DNA from 2 places in the Paraclostridium bifermentans genome. Region 2 is predicted to be linked to the other one. Evidence: riboswitches for the same ligand, from Rfam matches in the RefSeq annotation. Region 2 holds a riboswitch; the other holds the start of a gene.

Region 1 (4,413 bases), 1.4 Mb from region 2:
AACCAAAACATGCACTTCTAGTCCTAAGTTATTAAAGACTAAGGTATTAGTGGTAGGAACTTTTGCTGTAATGGCAATGATTGTTACCATATGTGCTTATGTATTAGATATTAATGTAAATAATCCATCTCTAATATTAATTAAAAATTTATTATTTTCATCTATAGGTTTTTTAACAAGTGCAAGTAAAGACTTTACTGGGAAAGATTTATAAATTTCAGAGGTTTATCATATTAATTATGGTAAGCCTCTTTTTTAAAATCAATAAAGTAAATTGTATATTTATAAAAGTAACTTTTTATTAAATTTATAATTGGGAGTGGATAGATTGAAGAGTTTGAGTGTTTGTATGATAGTCAAAAATGAGGAAAAAAATATAAAGAGATGTTTAGATAGTATAGAGTCAATAGCAGATGAAATTATAATTGTTGATACAGGATCAAATGATGAAACTTTAAACATATGTAGTAATTACAATGCAAAGGTAATAAACCATAAATGGAAGAATGACTTTAGTGAAGCTAGAAATGTATCATTAGAGTATGCTACCAAAGATTATATATTATTTTTAGATGCCGATGAAGAAATCTCAAAAGAAGATTTGGGGAAATTGAAAGCATTATTAAGTAGTAAAAAATTATCAGAGGGATATTTTTTTAGACTAACAAATATAATCAACGGAACTGAAGTAGGAGAATATGTAGTTTTTAGATTTTTTAAAAATAAAAGAAAATATAGATTTAGGGGAAAAGTACATGAACAAATAGCTAATTGCATTCAAAAACATAATAAAGATAAGTGTATTGAAAATATAGATATTAAAATTTATCATTACGGATATGACCCAAATAAGGTTAATATAGAGTCTAAATATAAAAGAAATATGGGGATTTTAAATACATACACAGAAGAAGAAAAAGATGCCTATTATTTTTATGTTTTAGGGAATGAATACGCAAGAATTACAGACTTTAAAAGTGCGATAGAGTCTTATAAAAAATCTTTAGAGCTTATGGAGTTGAAATATAATTATGTGTTTTACCCATATTTAATTCTGAACATAGTAAAGGCATATTCAAATGAAAAACAATTTTATGAATCTATAAAATTTATAGAAGAAATTAGATTATCAATTCCAAATTTTAAAGATTTATATTTTATGGAGTGCTTAGCATATATTGAATGTGGTAAAATAAGCAAAGCACTAGAGTGTTTAAATAAGTATATAAATTGCCCAGTAGGAAATACTTATGAATATCCAAATAATAATTTCGAAAAAATATATGATATAAAAGAAATGAAAAATAATCTAGAACAAGCAGCAAATAATAATACAGATAATTTATTATTTGCATTAATGATAATAGACCAATATGACAATAGTATTATTAATACAGTAAAAAGTTTCAATGAAATAGTATCCAACTTTGTTATAGCAACTAATAATAAATATTTAGAATTAGTTGAATTAAAAAACATAGGGGCTCAGATAATTTACTTAAATGATGAAGATGTAAACCTATTAATAAAAAGATGCAAAAGTAAATATATTTTTATAGTTGATAGAGGAGAAATTTGTTCAACGTTAAGTCAGAAAAAAATAATAGAATTACTATCAAATACAAATGAAAAAACATTTACTGTAAACATTGTAAACATAGGAAATAGCACTAAATATAAAGAGATAAGAATTATAAAAAATGATAGTGAAAACTTCATAAATGATTATAAAAATATGTTAATAAAAAATATTAATGCAATAGATAGTAATATCTATATCCATAAGGCAATTAATTAAATTTTAAATTTATATATTGACAATCTAGTATATAAGAATTATTATCTAATTAGAATTAAATAATCTTCAGGGCAGGGTGAAATTCCCTACCGGCGGTAAAGCCCGCGAGCCGTAAATGGCATGATTCGGTGAAACTCCGAAGCCGACAGTAAAGTCTGGATGAAAGAAGATAATGTATTGTAATGTATATAAGCATATACTATTATTTTGATTTTTAAGCTCTGAAATATCCTATATTTCAGAGCTTTTTTAATTAATTTAATATGTGTATTTTTATGATACAAAAAGCCCTGAGTTTAAAACTCAGGGCTTTTATTATTTTCTTTTATAAATCACAAGATGTGAAAGGAGAATATAATGGATGAATATTATATGGGTTTAGCTATTAACCTTGCAAGAAAAGGAATAGGAAAAGTAAATCCTAATCCTATGGTTGGAGCAGTTATAGTTAAAGATAACAAAATTGTAGGTACAGGGTATCATGAAAAGTATGGAGGAAAACACGCAGAGGTAAATGCAATTGAAAATTCAAGAGAGAGCTTAAATGGATCAACGATGTATGTAAATTTAGAACCTTGTTCTCATTTTGGTAAAACGCCTCCTTGTGTAGATAAAATTATAGAAAGTAAAATAAATAAAGTTGTTATAGCGTCTGTAGATCCCAATCCGCTAGTGCAAGGCAAAGGAGTTAAAAAACTTAGAGATTCAGGTATTGAAGTTAAAGTTGGAGTTTTAGATGAAGAAAATAAAAAATTAAATGAAGTTTTTTTAAAATATATAAAAAATAAAAAACCATTTGTAGCTATGAAAGTTGCCATGAGTTTAGATGGGAAAATAGCAACAAGTACAGGTCAATCAAAATGGATAAGCTGTGATGAGTCAAGAAGATACGTACATAAGTTAAGAAGTGAAGTAATGAGTATATTAGTTGGAATAAATACTGTTATAAAAGATGATCCAATGTTAGATTGTAGATTAGAAAACGGTAAAAATCCAATAAGGATTATAGTAGACACAACACTTAAAATACCTATAGATTCAAAAATTGTATCTAGTTCAAAATCAATTAGAACTATTGTAGTAACTACAAAAAATGCAAATAGAAATGTAATGAAATTACTAGAGGGTAAAGGTGTTGAAATATTAACTGTTAATTTAAAAAACAACTTAGTTGATTTAAAAGAAATGATAAATAAATTAGGAGAATTAAATATAGATAGCATTTTAATTGAAGGAGGATCGAGCTTGAATTTTTCAGCAATGAATGAAAATATAGTTGATAAAATTCAAGTATATGTAGCCCCTATTATCCTAGGAGGAGAAAGCTCTAAAACTCCTATTGGAGGACAAGGAGTAGATGATATAAAAGAAGCATTTAAACTTCATAGATTAGAGCATAAACAAGTAGGTTCAGACATTTTAATTGAAGGATACTTGAAAGGAAGTGACGAGTAATTGTTTACGGGAATAGTTGAGGAAATCGGTACTATAAATCACATAAAAAATGGAGTTAAGTCATCTAAGCTTATTATTAATTGTAATAAAGTTTTAGAAAAAACTGAAATAGGAGATAGCATTTGTACAAATGGAGTTTGTCTAACTGTAACTAATATAAACAAAGGAACATTTGAAGCTGATGTGATGTCAGAAACTATTAGAAAAAGCAATTTAAATACTTTAAAAATAGGAAGTAAGGTAAATCTAGAAAGAGCATTGAGTTTAAGTACTAGATTAGGAGGACATTTAGTTAGTGGTCATATAGATGGCACAGGATATATAAAAGATTTAAAAAAGGAAGATACTGCAATATGGATAACAATAAAAACTTCAGTAGATATACTTAGATATATTGTATATAAAGGTTCTATAACTATTGATGGAATTAGTCTAACGATAGCCTATGTAGATAACGATGTATTTAAGGTTTCTATAATACCACATACATTACAACAAACTATATTATCAAGTAAAAATATTGGAGATAGTGTAAACCTAGAATGCGATATGATAGGCAAATATGTTGAAAAACTATTAGGAATTAGTAATTCTGATAAACAACAATCTAATAATATAAATGAAACTTTTCTCAAAGAAAATGGATTTATTTAAAATAAATTGGAGGTAGAAAAAATGTATAAATTTAATCACATTGAAGAGGCAATAGAGGATATAAGGGATGGTAAGATAGTTGTAGTTATAGATGATGAAGATAGAGAAAATGAGGGAGATTTGTTAATGGCGGCAGAAAAAGTAACTCCTGAAGCTATAAACTTCATGGCAACTTATGGGAAGGGGCTTATCTGTATGCCACTTACTGAAAAATATTTAAAAAGACTAAATATACCTCAAATGGTAAAAGACAACACTGATAATCATGAAACTGCTTTTACTGTAAGTATAGATCATATAGAAACAACAACTGGTATATCAGCTTACGAAAGAGCTTTAACTATACAAAAGGTATTAGAAAAAGAATCTACTCCAAATGACTTTAGAAGACCAGGACACATATTTCCTCTAAAAGCTAGAAAAGGTGGAGTTTTAGTCAGAAATGGACATACAGAAGCAGCTGTTGATTTAGCTAGGTTAGCTGGGTTAAAACCAGGAGGAGTAAT
Region 2 (4,413 bases):
TATATATAAATATTCGTCTGGTAGTATATCCTCGATTAAGTTTGCCCATTCAATTATACAAACTCCATCTCCATTTATATACTCATCAAATCCTATATCATACATTTCATCACTACTTCCAATTCTATACACATCAAAATGGTATAAAGGCATTTTACCTTCATATTCATTTACTATTGTAAAAGTAGGACTAGTTATATAATCATCTACTTCTAAAGACTGTGCTAAGCTTTGAGTCATAGTAGTTTTTCCTGCACCTAAATCACCTATTAAGCATACTACACTTTTTGGCGTTAAAAGTTTACCTAATTTAAATCCTATATCTCTTGTTTGATCTTCATTTTCTAAATATATTTTAATCATCTATATCATCTCCATAAGTAAGACTTGTTTATCTAAATTGTTAACGTAACAGATATTATTATATTATAACAAATTACTATTATAAAGCCTTACATTCACAAAGTTTTTATTATATACCATATATTTTACAACTTATGGTAATATTATTTATTAAAAGGGGTGATATTTTTGAATTATAAAGTTCTAACACACGATGATTTCGATGATATAGTAGATATATCTCGAAACATTTGGGATGGCCATGACTATTTACCCAAAGTCTTTCATAAATGGGTTGATGATAAAGAAGGTTGTTTTATTGGATTAGTTAAAGAAGGTAAAGTTGTAGCAGTTGGTAAATATACAGTTTTACCAGATAGACAAGGATGGCTTGAAGGACTTAGAGTACATATAGATTATAGGGGACAGCAACTTGCCCATGCTATTTCTGATATGATATTTAATTTAGCAAGAGAAGATTTAAGAAATAATAAAATAACTAATATAGCAATGTGCACTCATATAGACACTCAAGCTAGTATAAAAATGATGGAAGCTAAGAATTTTTATTTAGCTCAAAGCTGCTTAATAGTTTTTAAAGATTATGATTTTATAAAAAAATCTAACTTAAATTTATTAGATTTTAAAGTTGAAAAATGGAATATTTCTTATAAAGAATTTAAAAATCTCGATTATTTTAAAACTTGTAATAATAAATTAACTTATGGATTTACATTTTTAAATATTTGCGAAAATATTTTTAATGATTTAGTTAAAAGTGATTCTTTATTAATAGTTAATGGTCATAAATGTATTATAAAAATGAAAGGATGTCCATCTATTATATGCATAGATAACACATTTGAAGGAATTAATGATGCTACTAATTATTCTTTATTGAAATATAAATCAAAAGAGGCTGAAATTTATATAACAAATCCATATGATAAACTTATAAATCAGCTTAAAGAAAATAATTTTGAATCAATATCTAATTTTAAAAATGATTGTGTCTATTATGTTTATGATGAAAAATAAAATTCGCTTATCTTGAGCGACTTCGTCTGTTGCTCATAAAAAAGGAGATATATCAAAATAGGTAGTGAATGATAAATATATAAGTTTTAGCGACATTTTGAAAGCATCTTTTAAACTTTCATGGAGCAAAACTTATATATTTATCTATGAACACCCTAGTTTTTGGTATATCTCCTTAATTAATTTATTTTTTTAATATTACCTCCATCTTTTTATAAAGAGGTAATGTAATTACTGACATTAGTATTGCTTTAACTAAGTTAAATGGAGCTATCATCCAAATAACAAAACTCTTTAAATCTACTACATTAGGATTTATTACATGTCCCATATTTACTATAGCTTCCATAGGCATTACTTTTCCATAGAAAGGTAGTAACATATAATAGTTAGTTAAACACCCTATTACTATCATAACTATTGTTCCTAAGAAAAATCCTAAAAATAATCCCTTTATATTTCTTTTGTGTCTGTATGCTAATGATAAAATTACTACATATGAACCACCAATTAATAAGTTTGCTGTTTCACCTATCCAAGCTGTTGTTGATGCTGTCATTGCTTGGAATAAATTTTTAATAAGAACTATTGTAAAACCTGCTACTGGCCCTAATGTCATACCTCCAAATATAGCAGGAACATCTGATATATCTAGTTTTAAGAAATCAGGAAATATACCTGGAATAGGTATTGCTATAAACATTAAAATATAAGAAATTGCTGCTAAAATAGCTACCTTTGTCATTGTATTTGTACTCATAGTTTTTTTATTAGTGAATATATTATCCATTTAAAAAACCTCCTAATTTTAATTTTAGGAAAAAGAAAAAGCCCAAAGAATCTCTTCGAGCTTAGTTTTTTAAGTATATTAAAACAATAATATCTTTCTTATACATATATACTAATCCTCTCTCATCCAGACTTTACTGTCGGCCTTGGAATCTCACCAAGTCATGCTACAAATGTAGCTCGCGGGCTATACCGCCGGTAGGGAATTTCACCCTGCCCCGAAGATCTTACGTGCTATTTAATTTTCCTTATATCTATATATTATTAATAAAATTTAAATATGTCAATATTAATTAAGCTTGTTTTCTATATACAACTTTTCCATCAATTATAGTATACAGGACATTGCTTTGAATTTCTAAAGGATTATTATCCCATATAACTATATCTGCATCTTTCCCAACTTCTATAGAACCTACCCTATTATCTATACCTAATGTTTTTGCAGGATTTATAGTTATCGCTTCTATAGCTTTTTTAGAATCCATTCCATGTTTAACCGCTATTCCTGCACATACAGGTAAGTAATGTAGAGGAACTACAGGATGATCTGTAGTTAGTGAAACTTGCATTCCTGCATTTGATAAAACCCCAGCTGTATCAAAAGTTAAATTTCTTAATTCTATTTTTGATCTTTCAGAAAGCGAAGGCCCTACTATAACTGGATACGCTTCTTCTACTAAATCTTCAACTATTAAATGCCCTTCTGTACAATGATCTAATGTTAACTTTAAATTGAATTCTTTTGCAATTCTTATCGCTGTAAACATATCATCAGCTCTATGTGCATGTACTTTAAATGGAATTTCTCTATTTAATACTGGAAGTAAACTTTCCATTTTTATATCATAATCGGGCTTTTCATTTTCATCATCTTCTTCATGCAATCTTATATCTTCTAGATACTGCTCAGCTTCTTTTAATGTTTCTCTTAACATTGCAGCAATTGCCATTCTAGTTTGTGGAGCTTTTTCTTCTTGCCCATAACAACTTTTTGGATTTTCACCAAAAGCTATTTTTGATGCCACAGGATTTTTTATTATCATCTTATCTATTCTTCTACCAACAGTCTTTATAGCGATACATTGTCCTCCCATGACATTTGCACTTCCTGGTGTACTACATGCAGATGTAATTCCACCGTTTCTCGCTTCTTCAAAACTTCTTTCCATAGGATTTATTCCATCTATAGGATTTAAATGTGGCGTTATTGGATCTGTTTCTTCATTTCCATCAGCTCCCTCAAATCCCATACCATCTTCCCATAAACCTAAATGTGTATGTGCATCTATAAACCCAGGAAAAATTAAACTTCCATTTGCATCTATAACTTCTACATCTAATGGTGCAACTATATCTGTTCCAATTTCTATTATTTTCCCATTTTCAATAAGTATGTCACCCTGTATAATTCCATTAGTGACTGTGTTTATAATTCCATTTTTTATAAAAAGCATTTATTCCTCCTATACTTCTTTTATATCTTTCATAGTTAAAGAAACCTTTTGTGTTTTTAAATCTATCCCTATTACTTTTACATCTATTACATCCCCTACAGTTACTACTGTCATAGGATCTTTTACAAATTTATTACTCATCTGTGATTTATGAACTAAACCATCATTTTTTATTCCAATATCAACAAATGCTCCAAAATCTACAACATTCCTTACAGTTCCTTTTAAAACCATACCTTCTTTTATATCTTCAATTTTTAATACATCTGTTCTAAGTACAGGTTTAATCCCTTCTTCTCTTGGATCTCTTCCTGGTTTTTTTATTTCAGATATAATATCCTTTAAAGTAACAATTCCTACTTCTAATCCTTCACTTAATTTTTTTATTCCAATATCTGCTATCTTAGAATCTATTTCATCTACATTTCTATTTTTCAAATCATTCAATGAGTATCCTAGTGTCTCCAGTAAACTTTTACAAGTATCATAACTTTCAGGATGTACACCAGTGTTGTCTAAAGGATTTTTTGAATTTGTTATTCTCATAAACCCTGCACATTGAGTAAATGCTTGTGGCCCTAATCTTTTAACTTTTTTAATTTGAGCTCTTGATGTAAAATCTCCATTTTCTTCTCTATACTCAATTATATTTTTCGCTATAGTTTTGCTTATTCCTGCTACATGTTCAAGTAATGAATATGAAGCCGTATTTAAGTCTACACCTACAGAGTTTACTGCATCTTCTACAACTCCACTTAAAACTTCTTCTAATCTTTTTTTATTAAGA

Evidence for each region. A riboswitch is a leader RNA that binds a small molecule or an ion and turns the genes downstream of it on or off. The one in region 2 is predicted to bind FMN.
Region 1: it holds a riboswitch for FMN, as region 2 does, so the genes downstream of both, ribD (bifunctional diaminohydroxyphosphoribosylaminopyrimidine deaminase/5-amino-6-(5-phosphoribosylamino)uracil reductase RibD) here and KXZ80_RS15045 (ECF transporter S component) in region 2, are expected to answer to the same signal.

What each region holds. Positions count from the first base shown of each region.
Region 1 covers NZ_CP079737.1:1,706,395-1,710,807, reverse strand. Annotated here, with positions in the region: gene KXZ80_RS08230 (hypothetical protein) at 1-214, shown strand, start outside; gene KXZ80_RS08225 (glycosyltransferase family 2 protein) at 350-1,798, shown strand; FMN riboswitch at 1,857-1,973, shown strand; gene ribD (bifunctional diaminohydroxyphosphoribosylaminopyrimidine deaminase/5-amino-6-(5-phosphoribosylamino)uracil reductase RibD) at 2,156-3,253, shown strand; gene KXZ80_RS08215 (riboflavin synthase) at 3,254-3,907, shown strand; gene KXZ80_RS08210 (bifunctional 3,4-dihydroxy-2-butanone-4-phosphate synthase/GTP cyclohydrolase II) at 3,929-4,413, shown strand, end outside.
Region 2 covers NZ_CP079737.1:3,125,401-3,129,813, forward strand. Annotated here, with positions in the region: gene tsaE (tRNA (adenosine(37)-N6)-threonylcarbamoyltransferase complex ATPase subunit type 1 TsaE) at 1-363, opposite strand, end outside; gene KXZ80_RS15040 (GNAT family N-acetyltransferase) at 532-1,380, shown strand; gene KXZ80_RS15045 (ECF transporter S component) at 1,565-2,170, opposite strand; FMN riboswitch at 2,281-2,399, opposite strand; gene KXZ80_RS15050 (amidohydrolase) at 2,463-3,626, opposite strand; gene KXZ80_RS15055 (Tex family protein) at 3,636-4,413, opposite strand, start outside.